DNA from 3 places in the Janthinobacterium salmonicoloratum genome. Region 1 is predicted to be linked to each of the others. Evidence: predicted binding sites of a transcription regulator. Region 1 holds the regulator's gene; each other region holds the start of a gene.
The links. The regulator FNR, encoded in region 1, switches genes on or off when oxygen is low (the NO sensors DNR and NnrR bind a similar motif). The targets are predictions, from matches to a motif close to TTGATNNNNATCAA.
Positions count from the first base shown of each region.

Region 2: a site for FNR is predicted at 4,581-4,594, ahead of ACQ4WY_RS26735 (PHA/PHB synthase family protein). Genes of this name have one in related genera too.
Region 3: a site for FNR is predicted at 5,776-5,789, ahead of ubiU (ubiquinone anaerobic biosynthesis protein UbiU). Genes of this name have one in related genera too.

Region 1 is NZ_JBNYXV010000002.1:720,393-728,355, reverse strand. Features, by position in the region: gene ccoP (cytochrome-c oxidase, cbb3-type subunit III) at 1-908, shown strand, start outside; gene ccoG (cytochrome c oxidase accessory protein CcoG) at 913-2,295, shown strand; gene ACQ4WY_RS16440 (FixH family protein) at 2,350-2,874, shown strand; gene fnr (fumarate/nitrate reduction transcriptional regulator Fnr) at 2,878-3,636, opposite strand; gene ACQ4WY_RS16430 (response regulator) at 3,876-6,950, shown strand; gene ACQ4WY_RS16425 (TOBE domain-containing protein) at 6,952-7,719, opposite strand; gene ACQ4WY_RS16420 (sulfate/molybdate ABC transporter ATP-binding protein) at 7,760-7,963, opposite strand, start outside.
Region 2 is NZ_JBNYXV010000009.1:105,047-113,009, forward strand. Features, by position in the region: gene ACQ4WY_RS26720 (alpha/beta hydrolase) at 1-612, opposite strand, end outside; gene ACQ4WY_RS26725 (alpha/beta fold hydrolase) at 691-1,752, opposite strand; gene ACQ4WY_RS26730 (universal stress protein) at 1,853-2,698, opposite strand; gene ACQ4WY_RS26735 (PHA/PHB synthase family protein) at 2,723-4,528, opposite strand; gene ACQ4WY_RS26740 (LysR substrate-binding domain-containing protein) at 4,678-5,595, opposite strand; gene ACQ4WY_RS26745 (hypothetical protein) at 5,719-6,006, shown strand; gene ACQ4WY_RS26750 (glutathione S-transferase family protein) at 6,003-6,626, shown strand; gene ACQ4WY_RS26755 (LLM class oxidoreductase) at 6,645-7,667, shown strand; gene ACQ4WY_RS26760 (DUF445 domain-containing protein) at 7,683-7,963, opposite strand, start outside.
Region 3 is NZ_JBNYXV010000005.1:332,885-340,847, forward strand. Features, by position in the region: gene aspT (aspartate-alanine antiporter) at 1-1,552, opposite strand, end outside; gene ACQ4WY_RS22975 (substrate-binding periplasmic protein) at 1,814-2,683, opposite strand; gene ACQ4WY_RS22980 (heavy-metal-associated domain-containing protein) at 2,932-3,195, shown strand; gene ubiT (ubiquinone anaerobic biosynthesis accessory factor UbiT) at 3,221-3,748, opposite strand; gene ubiV (ubiquinone anaerobic biosynthesis protein UbiV) at 3,769-4,665, opposite strand; gene ubiU (ubiquinone anaerobic biosynthesis protein UbiU) at 4,675-5,712, opposite strand; gene ACQ4WY_RS23000 (hypothetical protein) at 5,875-6,291, shown strand; gene ACQ4WY_RS23005 (ribonucleoside triphosphate reductase) at 6,410-7,963, shown strand, end outside.

The DNA of each region.
Region 1 (7,963 bases):
CCAATGGCTTCTGGAATATCTACATCATCGTGCTGTCCCTGCTGGGCATCATCGGCTGCGGCGTGCTGCTGTACTCGCAGTCGAAAATCAAAGTGGTCGAGGGCGCCCCTGCTGACGGCACCACGGGCCACGTCTGGGACGAGGACTTGAAGGAACTCAACACGCCGATGCCGCGCTGGTGGATGTGGCTGTTCTACATCACCATCGTCTTCTCCCTGGCCTACCTGTTCCTGTATCCGGGTCTGGGCAACTATGCCGGCAGCCTGGGCTGGAAATCGACGGGCCAGTACGAGGAAGAGCTGAAGAAGGCGGAAGCCGACTACGGTCCCCTGTTCAACAAGTACCTGAGCCAGGACTTGAAGACGGTGGCCGCCGATCCGCAGGCGCAAGCCATCGGCCAGCGTTTGTTCCTGACCTACTGCGCGCAATGCCACGGTTCGGATGCGCGCGGCAACAAGGGCTTCCCCAACCTGACCGACAAGGACTGGCTGTATGGCGGTGAACCCGACATCATCAAGACCACCATCATGCACGGCCGCAATGGGCAGATGCCACCGATGGGCGCCGCCCTGGGCTCCGAAAAGGATGTCGAGAACGTGGCCCATTATGTGCTGAGCCTGTCCGGTTCGACCTCGGACCCTGTCAAATCCGTGCTGGGCAAGGCCAAGTTTGGCGCCTGCATGGCCTGTCACGGCGCCGATGCGAAGGGCAACCAGATGCTGGGTTCACCGAACCTGACGGACAAGATCTGGCTGTACGGCGGCAGCGCCGATACCATCATGGAAACCGTACGCAAGGGACGCAGCAACACCATGCCGGCCTTCAGCGATTTCCTCGGCGAATCCAAGGTACACGTGCTGTCGGCGTATGTCTGGAGCCTGTCGAATCCCCAGACGCCCGTGAAATGATGTAATGGAACCTCAAGTCATCAAGATGTATGCGGCTCGCGAGCAAATCTACCCTCGCGAGGCCAAAGGACGCTACGCTACCTGGCGATGGGTATGCGTATGGCTTACCCAGCTGGCGTTCTACGGCTTGCCGTGGTTGACCTGGAATGGCAGGCAAGCCCTGCTGTTCGATTTGACCACGCGCAAGTTCTACATTTTCGGCGTCGTGCTGTGGCCCCAGGATTTCATCTATCTGGCGGCCCTGCTGATCATCTGTGCGTATTTGTTGTTCCTCGTCACGGCCATTGCCGGGCGGGTGTGGTGCGGGTTCTCTTGCCCGCAAACGGTATACACGGAAATTTTCCTGTGGGTCGAACGCCGCATCGAGGGCACGCGCAGTGCGCGCATGGCCCTCGACAAGCAGGGCCCCTCCGTGCGCAAGGCGTTCAAGAAGACGGCCAAGCACCTGGTATGGGGCGCCATCGCCCTGTGGACGGGCTTTACCTTTGTCGGCTACTTCACGCCGATCAAGGAACTGGCGCACGCGGTGACCACCCTCAATTTCGGTCCCTGGGAATGGTTCTGGGTCTTGTTCTACAGCTTGGCAACCTACGGCAACGCGGGCTGGCTGCGCGAGCAGGTGTGCAAATACATGTGCCCCTACGCGCGCTTCCAGAGCGCCATGTTCGACCAGGACACCCTGATCATCACCTACGATACCAAGCGCGGCGAACCACGTGGCGCACTGAGCAAGAAGGCCGGCAACAACGACAAGCTGGGCGATTGCATCGACTGTACCCTGTGCGTGCAGGTGTGTCCGACCGGTATCGATATCCGCAACGGCCTGCAGTATGAATGCATCGGCTGCGCCGCTTGCGTCGATGCCTGCAACAGCGTGATGGACAAGGTCGACCGGCCGCGTGGCCTGGTACGCTACAGTACCGACCATGCGATGGAAAACAACTTCAATTCGAAGCAGATCCGCCAGCGCGCCATGCGCCCGCGCGTATTGATCTACACTTCCATCCTGGCCCTGATCATCATCGCCGTGTGTACTTCGCTGGCGCTGCGCACGCCCTTGAAAATGGACGTGATCCGCGACCGCGGTTCGATGGGACGCGAAGTGGAGGACGGCATGATCGAAAACGTCTACCGCTTGCAGATCATGAATACGTCGGAGCAAACCCAGCATTTTAAAATCAGCGCTTCCGGCTTGCCGGGCCTGACCTTGCTGACGCGTGAAGAAGTGACCTTGCAGCCGACGGAAACGCTGGGCTGGCCGATCCGCCTGCGCGTACCGCACGGCGTCGGCGAGAAGGGTTCGAACAAGATTGCGATCGAATTGCACTCGCTGGACGACCCATCGCTGCATGTGCGTGAAAGCGCGGTATTCATCGTACCGCGCTAATGTAGGAAGGCCGGTCCCCGCATGGGGACTGGCTGATTAAACAGGAGAAATATCATGTCCGACAGTCTGAAACTGCAAGCACCCGTTGCACCGTGGTACAAGCATCGCTGGCCATGGCTGCTGATGATCGGCCCCGGCCTGTCCGTGGTCGTCGGCAGCTTCATGGGCTATATCGCGTTTACGCAGCCCGATGCGCTGGTGGTGGGCGATTATTACAAGCAGGGCAAAGCGATCAACCAGGATTTGAAGCGCGACACGATCGCCAGCGACCTGGCGATGGATACGAGCCTGTCGTACGACGTGGCACAGGCGAGCCTCAGTGGTTCCGTGCACAGCTTCGGCAAGGCCTATCAGGCGCCGCTGCAGCTGCACCTGGCGCATGCGACCCTGCCGGAAAAGGATATCAAGCTGCTGGTGCAGCCCGATGCGGCCGGCAATTTTTCCGTAGCGCTGCCGATGCTCGAACGCAGCCGCTGGCAAGTGCTGGTGGAAAACGACAAACGCGAGTGGCGCCTGTCAGGCATCTGGACCTGGCCACTGCAGCGCAGCATCGCGCTGCATGCTGACGCAGAGCTGTAAAGCTTATTTGCAGACGTCAGTACCGGCCGTAATGGCCTTCAATTTGGCCGGCTGCAGGATTTCAATCTCGCGGTTCGACACGCGCAGCCAGCCTTCCTTCTTGAATTTGGACAGCAGACGGCTGACGCTCTCGATGGTCAGGCCCAGATAGTTGCCGATTTCCTCGCGCGACATGCGCAGCTGGAAATTGCTGCCCGAATAGCCGCGTGCCTCGTAGCGCGAGGCCAGGTTGACGATGAAGGCGGCAAAGCGCTGCGTCGCCTGCATATTGCCCAGCAAGAGCATGACGCTTTGCTCGCGCGTGATTTCCTGGCTCATCATGCGGTGAAAATGGCGCAGCAGGGTCGGCATATTGCCCAGCAATTGTTCCAGGCTGGAAAACGGAATTTCACATACTTCGCTGTCTTCCAGCGCCACCGCATTACAGTGGTGGCGGTCTGCGCTGATGGCGTCCATGCCCAGCAATTCACCGGCCATCTGGAAACCCGTCACCTGCTCTTCGCCGCCAGGATTGATCTGGTACGTCTTGAAGTGCCCCAGGCGAATCGCATACAGGTTCTGGAACGAGTCGCCGATGCGAAACAGCGAGGCGCCGCGCGCGACCTTGCGGCGGCGGCCGATGATCTGGTCCAGCCTGTCCATGTCGCCCACATCGAGGCCCATCGGCAGGCACAATTGATGCATGCTGCAGGTCGAGCATCGCGCTCGCAACGCTTCCACGTTCACTGTGGGCAAGGTTGGAGTGAGTAGCGCTTCAGTCATGTCATTACCTTTTATAAAATGCAATAACAAGTTTACTGCATACAGGGTTGCCGTGTGCCAATTTCACCGTAATTTCGGCGAATAAACGACGTCCAGCCTTTAATTATATGGCAACATCGTCAAAAGCCCATACGGGGCGGGCAATTTATGCGGTGGCGCTTGCCAAGCTGAGGCATTGATAGGAAAATTCCCGTCAGCATTATCTGCCGCCTGTGCCGCCCGGTACTGAAAAGGAAATCATGAAGCCTCTCGGCATTAAAGCAAAAGTCGCGCTGGCCACCAGCCTGACCTCGATCGCCATGATCGCGCTGGTCACCATGATCCAGTTGCAGCACATGCGCGACGACTTCACCCGAGTGCTGTTGAGCCAGCAGTCATCCCTGATCAGCCGCACCGCTGCCGAGCTCGACGACAAGCTGGGCATGCTGCTGCAGATCGTCACCCTGACGGCCAGGCAGCAGCCGCCGGAACTGATCGCCCAGCCCACCCAATTGCGCGCATACTATGCGCGCCGCTCGATGCTGGTGCTGTTCGATGACGTGCTGGTGCTCGATGCGCATGGCGCCATCGTGGCCGACATGCCGGAAGTGGCGGGGCGCGCCGGCATCAACGTCGCCGAGCGCGAGTATTTCCAGACCGTCTTGCGCACGCGCCAGCCCATGATCACCGAACCGATGCTGGGCAAGTCGAGCGGCATGCCCATCGTGCAGATGGTCGCGCCCGTGCTGGCCGCCGATGGCCAGGTGGCCGGGGTCGTGATCGGCGTGCTGCGCCTGTACAAGGACAACTTGCTGGGCCGCCTGCGCTCGGAAAAGATCGGCAAGAGCGGCTATTACTTCATTCTCACGCGCGGCGCCGTGCCGCGCTATGTGCTGCACCCCGATACCAGCCGTTTGCTGCAGCCGCGCAAGCCGAACGCCAACCTGACGACCACCCAGTTGCTGAAGGAAGATGGCGAAGGCAGCATGGTCAGCACCAACAGCCGCGGCATCACGGCCGTCAACAGCTTCAAGCGCCTGAAATCGGTGAACTGGCTGCTGGCCGCCTCGCTGCCCATCGACGATGCCTTCGAACCCTTCGATGGCGTGCTGTCCCGGCTGGTGCTGTGGAGCATCCTCGCTTCGCTGCTGGCCGCGGCCGTACTGGGCTGGGTCACCGTGCGCCTGCTGTCGCCGCTGGTGCGCTTGCGCGATACCCTGCTGGCCCTGCGTACCAGCGGCAGCCGTTTCACCCCCGTGCCGGTGCGGCAGCGCGACGAGATCGGCGAACTGACGGAAGCGTTCAACGGCCTGATGAGCGAACGCGACCGTCTGCAGCAGGAACTCGAAGTACGCGCGGCGGAGCTGGAACAGGAGCGCGACCGGGCCGAGGCGGCCAACCGCGCGAAGAGCGATTTCGTGGCCAACATGAGCCATGAAATCCGCACGCCCCTCAATGCCGTGCTGGGCATGGTGTATTTGCTGGGCAATACCAGGCTCGACACGGAACAACGCAAGTATCTGACCATGGTCAGAGTGGCAGGCCAGTCGCTGCTGGGCATCCTCAACGACGTGCTCGACTATTCAAAGATCGAGGCGCGCCGCATGGAATTGTCGCCCGTCGAATTCGACCTCGACGAAGTCATGAATACCCTGGCCACGACGATGACGATGAATGCGGGCGAAAAGGAGCTGGAACTGGCCATCGCCGTCGAGCCCGACGTGCCGCGGCGCCTCGTGGGTGACGCCCAGCGCCTGCAGCAAATTCTCGTCAATCTGGCCGGCAACGCCATCAAGTTCACCGAGAGCGGCGAAGTGGTGGTGGCCGTCAGCCTGGCCGAGAGCGAAAACGGACGCGCCTGGCTGCGCTTCGAAGTGCGCGACACGGGCATCGGCATGACGGAACTGCAGCAACAGCAGCTGTTTTCCGCGTTTTCGCAGGGCGACCAGAGCATCACGCGGCGCTTTGGCGGCACGGGCCTGGGCCTGGCCATCAGCAAGCAGCTGATCCACATGATGGGCGGCGACATCGCCGTCGCCAGCAGCGAAGGCAAGGGCAGCCGCTTCTGGTTCAGCGTGCCCTTCGACATGCTGGCGCAGCCGGCCGAAACGCGGCGCATGCCGGCCTTGGGCCAGCTGCGCCTGCTGGTGGCCGACGATAACCGCACCACGCGCGAATTGATCGTCAAGCTGATCGAAGCGTGGGGCTGGCTGGCCGACGAAGTGGACTCCGGCTTTGCCGCCATCGAACTGTACCGCGAACGCCTGGCACAGCAGCAACCGTACGACGTGGTGCTGGCCGACTGGCACATGCCCGTCATGGACGGCCTGGCGACGGCCAAGGCCATCCGCCAGGCTGCCAGCGGCCAGCGCCAGCCCATCGTGGTGATGGTCAACGCCTTCGCCCGCAACCACCTGGAGGAAATCTCCAGCGCGGCCGAGGCGGACGTCGTGCTGATGAAGCCGATCACGGGCTCCAGCCTGTTCGATGCCCTGCACCAGGCGCTGATCGCCAAGAACGACGGCGGCGAGCAGCGCATGCTGCACCAGCCGCTGGGCACGGAACTGGCCGGCGTGCATTTCCTGCTGGTGGAAGACAATCATTTGAACCAGGCCGTGGCGCGCGGCATTCTCGAACACATGGGCGCCACCCTGGACGTGGTGGGCGACGGCTTGCAAGCCGTGGAACGTCTGCGCACGGAAGCGCTGCGCTACGATATCGTGCTGATGGACATGCAGATGCCCGTCATGGACGGCTTCAGCGCCACTCACATCATCCGCACGGAATTGCGCTTGACCCTGCCCGTGATCGCCATGACGGCCGGCGTGCTGGCGTCCGAGCGCGAGCGCTGCATGACGGCCGGCATCAGCGATTTCATCGCCAAGCCCGTGGTGGTGGAAGAGATGATGGAAGTCATCCTGCGCCACCTGCCCAAGCGCCCGCAAGTGCAGACGGCCGAGCCGCCGCCCGTCGCCGACGAGGAAGTGTTTTCCATGGCGCCGCTGATGCGCGTGATGGGACGCGATGCGAAGGGGCGCGGAGTGCTGCGGCGCATGGTGGAAGACGCGCTGAACAAGGACATGACGCCCGTGCGCGACGCCGAAACAGCGTTGCAGGCAGGCCGCCACAGCGATGTGGCGCGCATCCTGCACGGCGTGCGCGGCTCCGTGGGCACCCTGGGCACGAAACGCCTGATCCGCGCCGCGTTTGCCACCGAGGAAGCCATCGACGCGGGCCGCCTGGACGAGGTGCCGGCGCTGCTGGCGCAGACGGCGCAGGAACTGGAGCAGGCGCTGGCGGCCGCGGCGGATTGGTTGTCGCGGTTGAAGGATTAATTTAGGCGGGCACGCCCAGGATCACGCTAGACGCCTTGAATATTGCCGTTACCTTGCTGCCGAGCTCGATGCCCAGGTCCGTGCTGCTCTGGTTCGTGATGATGGCGGCGATCGTGCCGCCGCGTGGCAAATCCAGCACCACTTCCGTGTTGACGGCGCCCGTCTGCACCCGCGTCACAAGCCCGGCCAGCTGGTTGCGCGCGGAAAAGCGCGCGCCTGCGCTGTCGGCCACGAGGATGATGGACGAGGCCTTGATCAGTGCGAACGCTTCAGCGCCCGGCACCAGGCCCAGGCTTGCGCTGCTGCCCTGCGTGACGATGGCGACGATGTGCTGGCCACCGGGCAATTCCAGCGTGACTTCGTCGTTGACGGCGCCCTGTTTCAGTTCGGCCACCTTGCCCAGGAATTGATTGCGTGCCGTGGTTTTCATGGCCATTCTCCGTATGAGTAAAAGATCGTCGGCGATGCCTTCCGCCTGGCTGCCCAGCTGGCGCAGATAGCGCGCATGCTCACGCTCGATGATACGGAAATTGTCGACCAGCTGGCGCCCCCGTTGCGTCAGCCGCGTGCCGCCGCCGCCCTTGCCGCCCGTCAGACGCTCGACCAGCGGTTCGCCGGCCAGGTTGTTCATGGCGTCGATGGCGTCCCAGGCCGCCTTGTAGCTCATCTTCACAAGCTTTGCCGCCTGCGTGATGGAGCCACACTCGGCGATGGCGCCCAGCAATTCCACCCGGCCGGCGCCGCCCAGATGCTCGCCGCCCACCGTCATCCATACCGAACCTTGCAGGCCGATTTCCGCCGCCGCTGATTTATCCAATGCGTTCACCCAATGCCATGTGTTCTTCCCTGTTATCGATCTGTCCGTCGCGCAAGTACAGCACATGCTCGCCCAGGATGCGCGCATCTTCCGGATCGTGTGTGATCAGGATCATGGGCACGTCCAGGCGCTGCTGCCACTGGCTCAGTTCCAAACGCATTTTGACACGCAGGGCCGGATCGAGGGCGGCAAACGG
Region 2 (7,963 bases), on a different contig from region 1:
GAGCGTGATGACTTTTCGCGCTTGCAGGCGCGCTGCCATGCGCTCCTGGTTGACGGGGGAAATCATGCGGTCGGCGCTGGAAATCTGGTACCAGCTGGGTTTATGCTTCCAGGCCGGGTCGCTGACCGTGTCGCCGAAGGTACTGGCCAGCGGCGCTTTCTGCACCACGCCCAGCACGGCGCCTTCTTCCGCATCGAGGTCCTGGCAAAAGCTGTCATGGTATTGCTCGGGCTTGACCCACAGATAGCCGTCGCTATCGCCTTCCAGATTGGCCGCGCCCAGCGGCGGGTGTTCCTGCGTGATGCTGCCCGGGCTTTCGCCCGCGTCTGGCGCGAAGGCGGCGATGTACACGAGGCCCGCCACATTCGGCGCATTGCCGGCCACGCTGATGACGGCGCCGCCATAGGAATGTCCTACCAGCAACACCGGACCATCGACTTGCGCCACCATCTTGCGCGTGCGCTCGGCGTCGTCGGCCAGCGACGTCAAGGGCAGCTCGACGGCGCGGATGGCCGTGTGGCCCTGGCGCCGCAATTCGAGAATGACGCGGCTCCAGTGGGCGGCGCCGCCCCAGAAACCGTGGACGAGGACAATGGTGGCTTGCTTGCTCATGCGGATACTCCTTGGACAAGGGAAACGGCGAAGACCGCGCTGTGATCGAGGGGCACCGCGCGGTGGGCAGATGCACGCTTATTGTAGACCTTCCCAGCGCATGGCCTCGATGGCATCGACCACCGTGCTCTCGTATTCGATGAAGAAATCGCTATGGAAACCGTTGCGTATCACCAGGTGGCTGCTGCCGGGCAGGGCGGCGGCCAGGCGGTCGCCGTCGGCCAGGCGCAGCGGGCGGATAAAGTCCAGCGTCGCTTGCGCGCCGGCCTGGGTGGCTGGGTCGGCTTGCAACAGCCATGGAAACAGGTTGCGCAAGGTGCCGGGATCGACAGTGACGACCAGTGCCGGCGCACGCACGCGGCGGTAGTCGGGCGAAAAATTGTGCGCGGCCATGTCCATGGCCCTGGCGATGGCGGGCGGGGTATTGGGCCGCACGGCGCCGTCGGGTAGCACTTCCAGCGCGTCGCGCCAGTTCGCTTCCAGCGCGGGCCACCATTGCTTGTTGATCCGCCTGGCATAGACGATCGAGGCGGCCACCGATGCCAGGTCGGCCGGGCTCGGTGGTGGTTCGTCGAAGGGCGTGGCTTCAGGCTCCTCGTAGCCGCCGCTGGCCAGGTAATCGAAGGTTGTGTCCAGATAGACGAGTCCACGCACGCGCTGCGGGTGGCTGCCGGCGAACAGGGTCAGCTCGTTGCCGGCAATCGAGTGGCCGGCCAGGACGAGGTGCCCGATGCGCAAGGCGTCGAGCACGGCCAGCAGGTCGGCTACCAGGGTGGCGGGCGCGTAGGTGGCGGCGTTCACGGGCAGCGGCTTGCTCGATGAACCGTAACCGCGCCGCGTGATGGCGAGCACGCGGTGGCGGCGCGCCAGCGCGGGCGCCAGACTGTCGAAAGCGTGCGCCGTGCCACCGAGGCCGGCCAGCAGCACGATCACGTCGTCATTGGCGCCATCTGGCGCGGCCGGCCAGTCGCGCACATGCAGGCTGACACCGGGGGCGACATCAATTTGCCGGTCTATCACCTCGGCAGTGTGCGGCGCGCTGCCACCACCGCAGGCGGCCAGTGCCGCCAATGCGGCTGTGCCCAGCAACAGCAGGCGGCGGGTGTGGCAATGTGTGCCGGCGTCGGGTGTGTTGCTCATGCTGTACTCCTGTGTGGGTGAGGGCATGAGCAGTATTGGCGCCGCGCATGAAGCGCAGATGAGGGGCCGGTGAGGGAAGGCTGAAGGCCTGCCGGCCGCGCTAGTGTGATACCAGCACCGGCAAGGTCATCTCCTGCAGCACCGTGCGCGTGACGCCGCCCAGCAGCGCTTCGCGCAGGCGCATGTGGCCGTAGCAGCCCATCACGATCAGGTCGCAGTGCCGCTGCGCGGCCATGGCCAGCAGGGCCGCGCCAACGTCCTGGCCCGGCGGCGTGTCGTGCTGCAGCACCTCGACGTTGACGCCGTGGCGCGCCAGGTACAGGGCCAGGTCGGCGCCCGGCTGCTCGCCATGCGCGGCCGGCTGGGCGTGCGAATTGACGACGGCGAGGCTGACCTGCCGCGCCCTTCGCAGCAGCGGCAGCGCATCGGTGATGGCGCGCAGCGCTTCGGCGCTGCCATTCCAGGCCAGCAGCGGATGCTGCGTGGCGCCCGCTGGCGCAGCGGAAGGCGCGTGCGGCACCATCAGCACGGGCCGGCCACAATGGAGCATCAGATATTCGGCAGTGCCGGCGATGACGCGCGACGGCGTATCCTGCGCGTCCGTCTGGCCGAGGATCAGCAAGTCGCAATAGCGCGCCTGCAGCAGCAGCGCGCCTTGCGCATCGTCGTCGACAAAGCGCGTTTCATAGGTGCCCAGGCCTTCTTCGCGGGCGATGCGCTCGAAGTCGTGCAAGGCTACACTGGCCTGGGTGCGCAGTACCTGCATCTGCGCCGGCGCAAACTGCAGCGCGTTGACGCCGCCGCCATAGGCGTAGCGCGAGATGCCGCTCATGGCCGAACCGATCAGGTGGGCCCCTTCGGCGACTGCCAGGCGCACGGCCAGGCGGATGCGCTGGGCGCAGTGGCGGGAATTGTCTACGTGGACCAGCAGGGTAGTGTAGGGCATGGCGTTTTCCTCGGTTGTCGGTTGTCAGGTCTGCAGCACGTAGCTGCCCGGCGCGTCGCCCAAGGCGGCGCCCATGGCCGGCGGCGCCACTTGCGCGTCCGCGCGTTCCTCCAGCCAGGCTTGCCAGGTGGGCCACCATGAGCCGTCATGGTGCGGCACGTCGCGCTGCCAGCTGTCGGCATCGATATAGGGCGCGTCGTGGCGGTGCGTGGCCACCTGGTAGCTGCGGCGCGGCTGGCCCGGCGGCGAGACCACGCCCGCATTGTGGCCGCCCGAGGTGAGCAGGAAGGTGACGTCCGTGTCGGTCAGCAGCTGCAGTTTATACACGGAGCGCCATGGCGCCACGTGATCTGTCAGGGTGCCGACGGCAAAGATGGGAGCGTCGATGTCGGGCAGGGCGATGTGGCGGCCCGCCGTGCGGTAGCGGCCTTCGGCCAGGTCGTTGTGCAGGAACAAACGGCGCAGGTATTCCGAATGCATGCGGCAGGGCATGCGCGTGGCGTCGCTGTTCCAGGCCATCAGGTCGCTGTCCTGCTCGTTTTCGCCCAGCAGGTAATGGCGCAGCTGGCGCGACCAGATCAGGTCGTTGGAACGCAGCAGCTGGAAGGCGCCCGCCATCTGCTTCGTATCGAGGTAGCCCTGCTTCCACATGGCCGCTTCCAGGAAGCTTACCTGGCTGTCGTCGATGAACAGCGACAGTTCGCCCGGCTCCTTGAAATCGACTTGCGAGGCCAGCATGGTGAGGCTGGCCAGGCGCGCATCGCCGTCGCGCGCCATGCTTGCGGCGGCAATCGCCAGCAGGGTGCCGCCCAGGCAGTAGCCGGCCGCGTGCACCTGCGGCGCGCCCGTGATGCGGGCAACGGCGTCGAGCGCGTCCATCACGCCCAGCTGGCGGTAGTCTTCCAGCGACAGCTCGCGGTCTTCTTCCAGCGGGTTTTTCCAGGAAATCATGAATACCGTGTGGCCCTGGCCCACCAGGTAGCGCACCAGCGAATTGTGCGGCGACAGGTCGAGAATATAGAACTTCATGATCCAGGCGGGCACGAACAGCAGGGGCGTGGCATGCACCTTGGCTGTCGTGGGGGCGTACTGGATCAATTCGATCAAGTCATTGCGGTAGACCACCTTGCCCGGCGTGACGGCCACGTTCTCGCCCACCTTGAACGCTGCTTCGCCTGGCGCGCCAGCCCCCATGGCGGCGCGCTGCCAGTCGTCGGCCGCGTGAACCATGCCGCGCGCCAGGCTGGCACCGGCGCTCTCGAGGGTGGCTTGCTGCACCACGGGATTGGTCAGCATGAAGTTCGACGGCGCCAGCATGTCGAGCCACTGGCGCACGGTGAACGTGACGACATCCTCGTGGTGCGGCGAGACGCCGCGCACGCCGGTGGTGGCGCGGTGCCACCACTGCTGCTGCAGCAAGAAGCTCTGGTAGATGAGGTTGTACGGCCAGCGCTGCCAGGCCGGGTCGTCGAAGCGCCGGTCCTGCGGCAGCGGCGCGATGCATGGCTGGTTCGCCCGAGCGCCCGGCATCGCCGATTGCATGGCGTACTGTTGCCAGCGGCCGATCTTCTTCCACGCTTCCTGCAGCAGGGTTTGCTGCTTCGAAGGCGCCAGCGCCAGGTGGCTGAGCCAGTCGGCATAGGCATTGCCCAGCGCGGCTGGCGAAATGCCGCCCGTGAACTTGCCCAGCCAGGCGTTCAGCAGCAGATCCAGGGTGGCGCCTTCCGGCGCGCTTTCCGGATAGTCGGGCGCCGGCACGCCTTGCCATGCGCTGCCCTGGCGCTCATGTTCAACTTGTTGCTCCGCATTGCTCGGCCGCGTCTTGCTCATCCAGGGCTCCTGTCATTTTGTTACAGGATAGCAAGAGCTTGTTTAAAAAATTATGATCTACATCAAGTTTGCTCAGATGCGTGCAGTGGGCAGGCAGCCTGCCTGGATGGCCGCGTCCGTTTGCTGCCTCCCGCCTCCGGTGAGCTGCATCAGGTGTGGCCGGAAGCGCCAGCGGCCTGCGCTTCCTCGCAGATCCATGCCATGAATGCCTGCACGGCGGGGCGCGTGGCCGCGTCGGGCCGCGCCACCAGGTAGTAGGCAAAGCGCGCGGGCCAGGGCAAGTCCAGCACTTGCACCAGGCGTCCGGCGGCGATTTCCTCCTGCGCGTACAACTGCGGCACCAGGGCCAGGCCCTGGCCCGCCTCGGCCGCGCGTATCAACAGAAAATCATCTTCGAAGGCCGAGCCACGCAGCGCCCGCGCCGCATTGGCACTGTCGTCCGGGGCGCCATGCGCGGCCAGCCACAGGGACCAGTCGGCACGGTCCGTATCGTGCAGCAGCGGGTAGCGCAGGCAATCGCCCGGCGTGGCGATGGGCGGCTGGCCCGCCATCAGGCCGGGGCTGGCAACGGGCACCAGCACGGGCGCCATCAGGCGCGTTACCTGCAGGCCCGGATAGTCGCCCAGGCCGTGGCGCAAGGCCACGTCGACGCGGTCGCGGCGCAGGTCGACCAGCGCGGATGTCGCTTCCACGCGCACCTCGATGTGCGGATGACGCTGGTTGAAGCGGCCCAGCCGCGGCACCAGCCACGCGGCGGCAAAGGTGGCGACCGTGCTGACGGTCAGCGTCTGGCGAGCGCCCATGTCTTCCAGCGCCTGGCTGGCGCCGGCGATCTGCGCGAAGGCGCCCAGCAGGGCGGGGTGGACCATGGCGCCCGCCTCGGTCAGGCGCAAGCCCTGGCGTTCGCGCGTAAACAGCGGCATGCCGACCCGTTCTTCCAGCAGGCGGATTTGCTGGCTGACGGCGCCCGACGTCACGTGCAGCGCTTCGGCGGCCGCCTTGATGCTGCCGCGCTGGCCCACTTCGACAAAGGCGCGCAGCGCCTGGAGTGGTAAAGGATGCTTCATTAGTATAGTTTTTCTATAGTCAGGAGCGAAAAATCATCGTTTCAGTTTCACTCTTAAAAAACGCATTATAGGGGAATGCGGCGTTCTTTTGACGTCGAGTAAAACTATATCGACAGGATCTCCATGTTACTTTCATACCGGCAACTTTGCCTGGTTTTGCTGTGCGCCACGCAATTCGTTGCCTTGCTCGATTTTTCCATCACCATGATCCCCTTGCCGCAAATCCAGCACAGCCTGGGCTTTACGCCTGACGGCTTGCAGTGGGTGATCAATGCGTATGGCGTTGCCATCGCCGGCTTCCTGCTGCTGGGCGGCGTTTCGCACAGCCCGGCCATGCTGGTGGCCACGCTCGCCTTGTGGGGCGCATCCATCCTGCCCGGCAAGGCCGCGCGCCAGGAGGCGGCGCCATGATGGAACTCTACACCGACAGCTCGCCCAACGGTTTCAAAGCCACCATTGCGCTGGCAGAACTGGGCTTGCCATACCGGCTGCGCCATGTACGCATCGAACTGGGCGAGCACCGGCAGCCCGCCTTCCTGGCCCTCAATCCGCACGGGCGCATTCCCGTGCTGGTCGATCACGACACGGGCATCACCGTGTTCGAATCGGCCGCCATCCTGCTGTACCTGGCCGAGAAAACGGGACGGCTGCTGCCGGCGCAGCCGCAGCAGCGCTGGGCTGCCATCACCTGGCTGCAATTTCACGCGGCCAGCATGGGACCGATGCTGGGCCAGCGCGTGCATTTCGAGATCGCGGACGCAGGCGCGAATGCGGCCGCCACGGCGCACTTTCGCCAGCTGTGCGACGCCGCGCTGGCCAGCATGGATGGCCGCCTGGCCGACAACGCCTACCTGGCCGGCAACGACTATTCGGCGGCCGACATTGCCAGCTTTGGCTGGCTGCATATCGCGCAGCTGGTCGGCTTCGATTTTTCCGCCTGGCCCCACGTGGGCGCCTGGTACGCCCGCGTGGCGGCCCGCCCGGCCGTGCAGCTGGGCATTTCCGTTCCCGCACCTGCCACGGGCGCCTGACCTATCTCAAGGAACAACATGACTATTGATACCAGCGGCGCTTCCTCGCACGCGTTTGCCAACCATGCAGGCTACCGCCGCATGTTCGCGCCCGGCGCGCTGACCCTCGGCATTTATCTGCCGCTGCGTTTTTACCAGGGCGACATGCAGGCGCTGGCCGGCCAGGCCGACCTGGTCGCCGCCATGGACCGGCAAGGTTTTGCCGCCGCCTGGGTGCGCGACATTCCCCTGTTCGACCCACGCTTCGGCGATGCGGGCCAGCTGTTCGACCCGTGGACCTACCTGGCCTACCTGGCGGCGCGCACGGACTCGTTGGCCCTGGCCACGGGCAGCGCCATTTTCACGCTGCGCCATCCCATCGACCTGGCCAAGGCGGCCGCCAGCATCGACCAATTGTCGGGTGGGCGCCTGGTGCTGGGCACGGCCTCGGGCGATCGGGCCAGCGAATTTCCCGCGTATGGCGTGCCGTACGCTACGCGCGGCGAGCGCTATGCGCAGGCCGTGCACATGTTCCGTCAGCTGCTGCGGGCCGGCCCCGCGCATATCGCCGGCCCGCTGGGCAGCCTGGCAGGCCTCGAATTGCTGCCCAAGTCCGTGGCGGGCGCCATTCCCCTGGTCGTCACCAGTTCCTCGGGCCAGCCGCTGGAGTGGATAGGACGCCATGCCGATGGCTGGCTGACGTATCCGGAAGCGACGGATACGCCGGACGGGCCGCGCAGGCTGGCGGAAAAAATCCGCGCCTGGCGCGCCTGCATACCGGATGGCGGCTTTCGCCCGCATATGTGCAATGAGTGGCTGGACCTGGTGGACGACCCCGATTACCCGCGCACGCCCGTGCGCAGCGGCTATGTGCTGCGCACGGGGCGCAAGGGATTGATCGACCTGCTCGGTGAATGGCGCGAAGCGGGCGTCAACCATGCGGCGCTGGGCATCCAGCATGGCCAGCGCCCGGCCGCAGAGGTGCTGCAGGAACTGGCCGAGGAGGTGCTGCCGCACTTTCCGTCGCATGCGGCGCTGCCCGGCGCCGTGCCGCGCTGGTAAAAAAAAGGGGGGGACTTAAAACGCCTGGCTGGCGGCGTAAATCAGCAAACCGGCCAGGCCGCCCACGATGGTGCCGTTGATGCGAATGAATTGCAGGTCGCGCCCGATGGCCAGTTCGATGCGCTCGCTCATTTCGTCCTTGCTCCACAGGTCCAGGCGGCCGGCGATGAAGGCGCCCACTTCGCCCCGGTAGCGGCGCACCAGCGCGCCGCTGCCGGCGACGATGGCGTCATTCAGCCATTGCCGCGCAGGCTTGTCCGTGTCCAGCACCTTGCCCGTGTTGCGCGCCAGGCTGG
Region 3 (7,963 bases), on a different contig from region 1:
ACAGGGCCGGCGTGCTGCACTGCTGGCCGGCGATGGCACCCAGGAGCACGGGCGCTTCCAGCTTGAGGAAAAAGTGCCCCACCAGCAGGGACAGCGAGGCGGGGATGACGGCGATGAGCACGCCCATCAACGGCAGCGACAGGCCGTATTGGCGGATCAAATCGATCGCCTGCGGCCCCGACGCCAGGCCCACGCAGGCGATGAAGGTGGCCAGGCCGATATCCTTCATCATGTCGAGCGCGCTGGGTTGGATGTCCGGCATGCCCGGCTTTCGCGCCTGGTACCAGCCGAACACGAGGCCCGTCAGCAAGGCGCCGCCACCCGTGCCCAGCGAAAACGGGATGCCGCCCAGCTTGGCACTGAAGCCGCCGATATACACACCGAGCACGATGCCGATGCTGGCGTAGACGATATTGCTGCGGTCCCCAGTAGGCACGCGCTTGCCGATGGCGGCCAGCGCCATGTTCAGCTCGCGCCCTTCCGTCGTGCCGTACAGGCGCAGCACGTCGTCGCGCTGCAGGGCCAGGTCCGGCAAGGGCGGCATGCTGTGTTCGCCACGCACGACGGCCGCGACATGCACGCCGGACGGCAAGGCCAGCTGACGCAAGGGCTGCCCCACAAGGGCCGCCTGCTGCAGCACCACTTCCACGGCAGAGACAGCCATGTTCAAGCCCGTCGTGTCGGCAAATTCTTCGCCCAGGATGGCTTCGGCCGCCACCAGCGCGGGACGGTGGCCGATTACCAGCACTTCGTCGTTGTTGCGCAGGCGCAGTGCAGGCTCCAAAGGCAATACCTTGCCATGCCGGCGCACGCGCGTGATGCTGGCGCGGCCCGCGAAAATATGCTGTAAGGCGTCGAGGCGGCGTCCCGCGCCACGGCTGATGCGATAAGCGCGGCCCACCATTTCCGGCGTGGCCTGCACGCCATCGCCATCGGTCTGCGCGCCGCCCATCTGCGCCCACAATTTGTCCGCTTCCTCGCGCAGATTGACGCGCAACAAGAGCGGAAAAATCTGGCTGGTGACGATGACGATGGCGATCAGGCCGAAAATATACGTGATGGAATACGCGGTGACCACGTTGGCCTGCAGTTCAGCGATGCGGGCCGCAGGCAGCGCCAGCTTGGAGATCGCGTCCGTGGCCGTGCCGACGACGGCCGACTCCGTCGCCGCGCCCGCCATCATGCCGGCCGCCGTGCCCTGGTCCAGGCCCAGGAAACGCGTGGCCAGCAGCACCAGCGCCAGCACCACCACCACTTCGATCAGGCACAGCAGGCCCAGGCGCAAGCCCTTGGCGTTGAGGTTGGCAAAGAACTGGGGACCGCCCGCATAGCCGAGGGCAAAGATGAACAGCATGAAGAAAACGTTCTTGACGCTGGCGTCCAGCGTGATGCCCAGCTGGCCGATCAGCAGCGCGGCGATCAGGGTGCCGCACACGCCGCCGAGTTGGATGGGACCGAAGCGTATCTGCCCTACCGCGTAGCCCAGGGCCAGCGCCAGGAACAAGGCCAATTCCGGCACCTGGTGCAATACGGACGTGATCGAATCGAGCATGGGCAAACCTTCGAAAAGATAACGGATGATTACAAGGGAACAGGGCGTTCGGCTGCTGGCAGCGGCTTGCTTTTGAACGGGCGCACGGGTCCCGCACGACAGCCGCCACGGCGGCTTCTACTGGGAAAATGTTGCAAAGTGGAATTATGTTCGGCGAAAATTTTATAAGTGTCAACAGGTGTTCTGTTGAACTCGCCTTGCGTTTCATCAAACATCACGCGCACGATTGAAGCGGCTGTTTGACACTGGTCAATAAAACTATTAGTAATGTTTTGGACGATACCAAAGCGCCTGGCGCGCCAGCGGCGTCTCCTCCGGCAAGTCGGGATTAGTTAGTTCCAGCACGTGGCGCCGGGATAGCTTCAGACCATCCGCGAGGCGGCCAAAATGGCGCTGGAACAGCTGCGCGAAACTGCCATCGGCAAGCATGCTTTCCAGTCCGATTTCAATGTGGCGCGCCAGTTCCGGCCGGTGCTTGCCGACAAAAAAGTACAGTGCGGCGGGGTAGCGGATGACCAGGTGGGCGTCCAGCGCCAGCGGCAATTGCGCGTGGCTGGCCAACTCGCTTTGCGCCTCGATCACGGACCGGGGAAAGTAGTCGATGCGGCCCGCCGCCAATTGCTGGAACAGGCCTTCATAGGTGCTCGAAGTGTCGAGGCGCAAGCCATTCGCCTGCAGGATGGCGGAGTCTGGCCAGTCGCGCATCTGGCCGGCCGACAGCCGCGCCAGGGCGGCGATGCTGCGCACGGCGCGCAGCAGGTCCGGCTGGCGCGCCTGGATCAGGGCCACGCGCCAGCCGATCAAGCCACGGTCGATAGGGATGCGTATCGGCAATAATTGCGTTTCGCTCGCCCGGCTCGTCATGGCCCACACGACGTCGACGCTGCCCGACGCCGTGGAGATTTCCTGCATGGCGCGCGTCTGCACCATGCGCAGTTCGGAACGGCGCAAGGCATAGGCCTGGCCCGACCGCGCCAGCGCCAGTTGCAGCAAGGCCGTCACATAGCCTTGCTGCGGATCGTTGAGGGCCTGGTGGCGCGGATACACGAGCGGCAGCGGCGACAACGTGCCGGCGACAGCCGCGCCGAACGGCCACAGGCCGGCAAGCATGAGCAGAGGGCGGCGCTGCATGGCCCCTCCTTTCCAGCGCTATCATCAGCGTTCTTATCAGAATGACAGTATCGCGCAGCAGAGCACGCTTGTCGACTGGAATAAGGAAACTGTATATAAAACAACATCAATTCCAGGCTGCACTACAGAGGGGGAATTAATCCAGATCAATAAAACCGCATATAAAAAATAAATCTTGCGTGCTGCTCTGGACGGCATGTGCACCCCTCGCCTACGCTGTTTTTTTATTTGAAAAACAAGAGGAACCCATGCAGACAGCACGCTTGAATATCATCGGGATGGATCACGAAGGCTGCGCCGACAGGCTGACGGGCGCGCTCGAAGCCGTCACGGGCGTGGCCACCGTGTGCGTCTCGCTGGCGCGCCACGGCGCCACGGTACAGTTTGACGAGCGGCTGGCCTCGCAGGAACGCCTGCTGGCCGCCGTCAATGACGCCGGCTTCATGGGCGAAGCGACGGATAAAGAACAGCTGGCCTCGTGCAGCGGCGCCTGCGGCCATTGCCGCCACTGAACGCCTGCTGCCGCCACCTCACCGCTCAGCCTTCCCGCGCGCCCCGGTCGCGCAGATGCGCCAGCACGCGGCGCGGCCCCAGCGCCTGCAGGTCGAACGGCGGCAATTCGATGGCGTCGAGCGTATTCTTGAACAGCAGCCCCAGTTCCGTATCGCCCTCCAGGCTCAGGCGGCGGCTGAAGAACAGGGTGTCCGGATCTTCCTGGCGCCGCGCCAGCAGCATCAAATCATGCACGCTGGCGGCGATGCACAGGTCCGGCGCGTCGACATAGCGCTCGGCCACGAACACCGTGCCCTGCCACTCGAAATCGAAGGCTATGCCCGCATCCAGCAGCCGCAAGCGCAGGCTGCGCCCTTCCAGGCTGCATCGCACGTCGTCGGGTAATTGCGGCGCCAGCAGGCGGTTCAAGCCTTGCACGAACAGCCAGGAGGCGGGATACGGCGGCAGCTTGGACAGCAATTCGGCCAGCGGTTCCGGCAGCCGGTACGACATGGCGGGCTTGCTCATGGGAGGCTTGGCCGGGACGGGCAATCTTTCCAGTTGATCTTGCATGGTGCTTCCTTTCGATGCGTTCAATGGGCGGCGTGCTGTTCCATGCCGGGCTGGCCATGCCAGTAGCCGTCGCAGGCGCCTGCCGGCTGGCAGGCCGCCAGCTGGGCCTGGGCGCCGATACCGCTGACCTGGCCGCGGCGGGCACGGTCGAAGATGGCGATGACTTGTTCCGTATGCATGGCCTGCGGGCTGATGCGCGCCACCGATACGCCCATGTCGCGCATGGCGTCGAGTTCGCGCACCAGGTTGTAGACCAGCGCCGACTGCGTCTGCGTGCCATTCAGTACGAGGAAAGGCACTTCGTCGCGCGTGCGCAGCAGCAGGCCGTCCGGTTCTTCCAGGCAGCTGTAGCCGCAATCGTCCTTTGGCAGGTTGCGGTTTCGCGCCGTGAAGCAGCGCGCGGAAAACGCCAGCGGCATGCGGCCGTAGGCGAATACTTCCGTCTCCAGCCCTTCCGGTTTCTGGCGCTGCATCTCGGCCAGCGCCGTCTGCCCCATTTCCAGCGGCATCACCCAGCGCCGTGCGCCCAGGCGCGCCAGCAGTTGCAGGCTGGGGCCATTGAACAGGTTCAAATGGGGGCCGGCGACGAAGGACGCGCCCTTTTCCATGCAGTGCACGGCGCCCATGTCGTTGGCCTCGACGCCGTAGCGGCCATTGCCCGTGATGCGGCGCAGGGTCGCCAGTTCGGCGCCCGCCTCGATCAGCGCCTGCGTGGACAGCACCACTTCCTTGCCGGCAGCGGCCAGCATGTCGGCGATATCGAGCCAGTCGGCCAGGCGTACTTCATGCCGGCGCGAGCAGACAGTCTCGCCCAAATATACGATATCAACGGCGGTGCCGGCGATCTGCTGGTAAAACTCGAAGACGGTGGCGCGCGGCCAGTAGTACAGCAAAGGGCCCAAAGAGAGTTTTAACATGTTCATCCTTTATTTCCAGGAGCGGTGATAGGCACCGAGCGTGTGCTGCTGGCCCTCGGCCAGCTTGTCCATGGCCGCCATCCAGCCAGGCTTGACAGCGTAGCGCGCATTGCCTTCGCGGCAGGCGTCGATCGCTTCGCGCCACACGCGCGTGACCTGCGCCACGTAGGCGGGGCTGCGCTGGCGTCCTTCGATTTTCACGGCCCGCACGCCCATGGCAATCAGCTGCGGCAGCAGCGCCAGGGTATTCAAGCTGGCCGGCTCCTCGATGGCGTAATACTCTTCGTCATTGACTTCGAAACGCCCCTTGCACAGGGTGGGATAGCTGGCGTTTTCACCTGGCGCATAGCGGTCGATCAGCACGCCGTTCAGGCGCGATTCGAGGCCGTTCGGCGTTTCCAGCCAGCGCACGGATTTCGCGGGTGAGCACACGCCGTGCGTATTCGGCGCCTCGCCCGTCGCATACGACGACAGCGCGCAGCGCCCTTCGACCATCACGCACAGGCTGCCAAAGCCGAAGACCTCAATCTCGACTTCCGTCTTGGCTATCAGTTGCTCTACCTGCGCCATCGACAGCACGCGCGGCAGCACGGCGCGGGCGATGCCGAAGTGCTCGTGATAGAAGTTGATGGCCTCGTAGTTGGTGGCCGAGCCCTGCACGGACAGGTGCAGGCGCAGTTGCGGGTGGTGCTGGGCCGCATAGGCCATCAGGCCTGGGTCGGCAACGATCATGGCGTCGATGCCGGCCTGCGCGGCACGGTCGATGGCGCTGCGCCACACGGCCCAGTTGTGCGGCTGCGGATAGGTGTTCAGCGCCAGCAGCACCTTGCGTCCATATTGATGGGCGTAGCGCACGCCCTCGGCGATGGCCTTCTCGTCGAAATTGAGGCCGGCGAAATTGCGCGCATTGGTGGCGTCGCGAAAACCCAGGTACACGGTGTCGGCGCCATTGTCGACGGCCGCTTTCAAGGCAGGCAGGCTGCCGGCGGGGCAGACCAGTTCCAGCGGTCCGGCCACGCGGGTGGCGGTGGTTGATTCAAGCATCATGATGTTCACAGTCCTGTATCGGCTCAGGGTGCAGACTATAGCCCCGCCCCTAATGCCCAGTCCTTGACGCAGGTGAAGAAATGCATGCATGGCTGGCGCGCATTCAACTTGCTTGACCTGGCTGTAAAATGCCCCATTTTTCTCCTTCTTCGATTGCCCGCCATGACCCGTAAACCGCTGCTGATTTTCCTGCTGACCCTGTTCCTCACCGCACTGCAAGTGCAGTGGGCCGGCCCGGCCGATGGCTATGACGCAGGGACGATCTCCGTGCTGTCGCCGGAAGTGCTGGGCGCGTATCCGGGCGTGCTGCTGCTGTTCCTGCTGGCCGTGTTCGCGCGCCGCCAACTGCCGCTGCTGCGTCAGGCCGCCATCTGCACGGGTCTGCTGGCCATTTACTGGCTGCTGGCGAACTACGTCACTTTCGATATCCGCGTCGCCAGCTGGAGCACCTTTTCGCCGCTGGAAATCTGGGCGCACGTGCTGCCCGCCTCCGTCGCCAGCATCGCCGCATGCGGCGCCGCATTCTTTTGCGCGAGCTGGCTGATCCTGCGCGAAACGCGCTGGAACAAAGCCGGCTGAGGTATATTTTTCACCTGGATCAAGGATACGCGAATCGCTTGCACGCCACCTTTGACTACACTATATTTAGTAGATAACCTTCATAAAAACACCGCATGTTGTGTTTATTGGAGGTTTCATGACGACAAATGCAGTTTCCCCCACACGCGGCCAGGTCGATGTCGCCGCGTCCATCAATGAATACCTGGACAGGCGCGACTGGCGTGTCAACGCCAACGCCAACCAGGGTTACTCGCTGGGCGGCCTGATACTCAATGTCTCGGGCAAGGTCATCGCCAACTACTGGCTGGACCAGGTGTATCCGCCGGAAGTGGGTGCGGCGCACCGCGAAGCGGCGCTGCACATCCACGACCTCGACATGCTGGCCGGCTATTGCGCCGGCTGGTCGCTGCGCACCCTGCTGCACGAAGGCTTGAATGGCGTGCCGGGCAAGATCGAATCCGGCCCACCGAAACACATGTCGAGCGCCATCGGCCAGATCGTCAATTTCCTGGGCACCCTGCAAAACGAGTGGGCCGGCGCGCAGGCGTTCAGCTCCTTCGACACGTACATGGCGCCCTACATCCGCAATGACAGCCTGCGCTACGAAGACGTGCGCCAGTACATGCAGGAGCTGATCTTCAACCTCAACGTGCCATCGCGCTGGGGCACGCAGACGCCGTTCACCAACCTCACTTTCGACTGGGTCTGCCCGGACGACCTGCGCGAGCAGATTCCCGTCATCGCCGGCCAGGAGATGGACTTCAGCTATGGCGAGCTGCAGGCGGAGATGGACATGATCAACCGCGCCTACATCGAGATCATGATGGCGGGCGACGCCAAGGGACGCGTGTTTACCTTCCCCATCCCCACTTACAATATCACCGAGGATTTCGACTGGCATAGCGAAAATGCCGAACGCCTGTTCGAGATGACGGCCCGCTACGGCCTGCCCTACTTCCAGAATTTCATCAATTCGGAACTCAAGCCGAACATGATACGCTCCATGTGCTGCCGCTTGCAGCTGGACTTGCGCGAGCTGCTGAAAAGGGGCAATGGCCTGTTCGGTTCCGCCGAGCAGACGGGTTCCCTGGGCGTAGTGACGATCAATTGCGCGCGCCTGGGCCACTTGTGGCGCGGCGACGAGCCAGCCTTGATGGCGGACCTGGACCGCCTGCTGGAACTGGGCAAGACCAGCCTGGAAATCAAGCGCCGCACCATCGAGGAACTGATGCAGCAAGGCTTGTTCCCGTACACGAAGCGTTACCTGGGCACCCTGCGCAATCACTTTTCGACCCTGGGCGTGAACGGCATCAACGAGATGATCCGCAATTTCAGCGGCGACGCCTACGATATCACGGCGCCGGAAGGCCATGCGCTGGCCGTGCGCCTGCTCGACCACGTGCGCGCCCGCATGGTGCAATTCCAGGAAGAGACAGGCCATATGTACAACCTGGAAGCGACACCGGCCGAGGGCACCACGTACCGCTTCGCCCGCGAAGACCGCAAGCGCTATCCCGCCATCCTGCAGGCCGGCACGGTCGACAATCCGTATTACACGAACTCGTCGCAGCTGCCCGTCGGCTACACGGACGACCCGTTCGAAGCGCTGGAATTGCAGGATGCGCTGCAGCGCAAGTACACGGGCGGCACGGTGCTGCACCTGTACATGACGGAAGCGCTGTCCGACGCG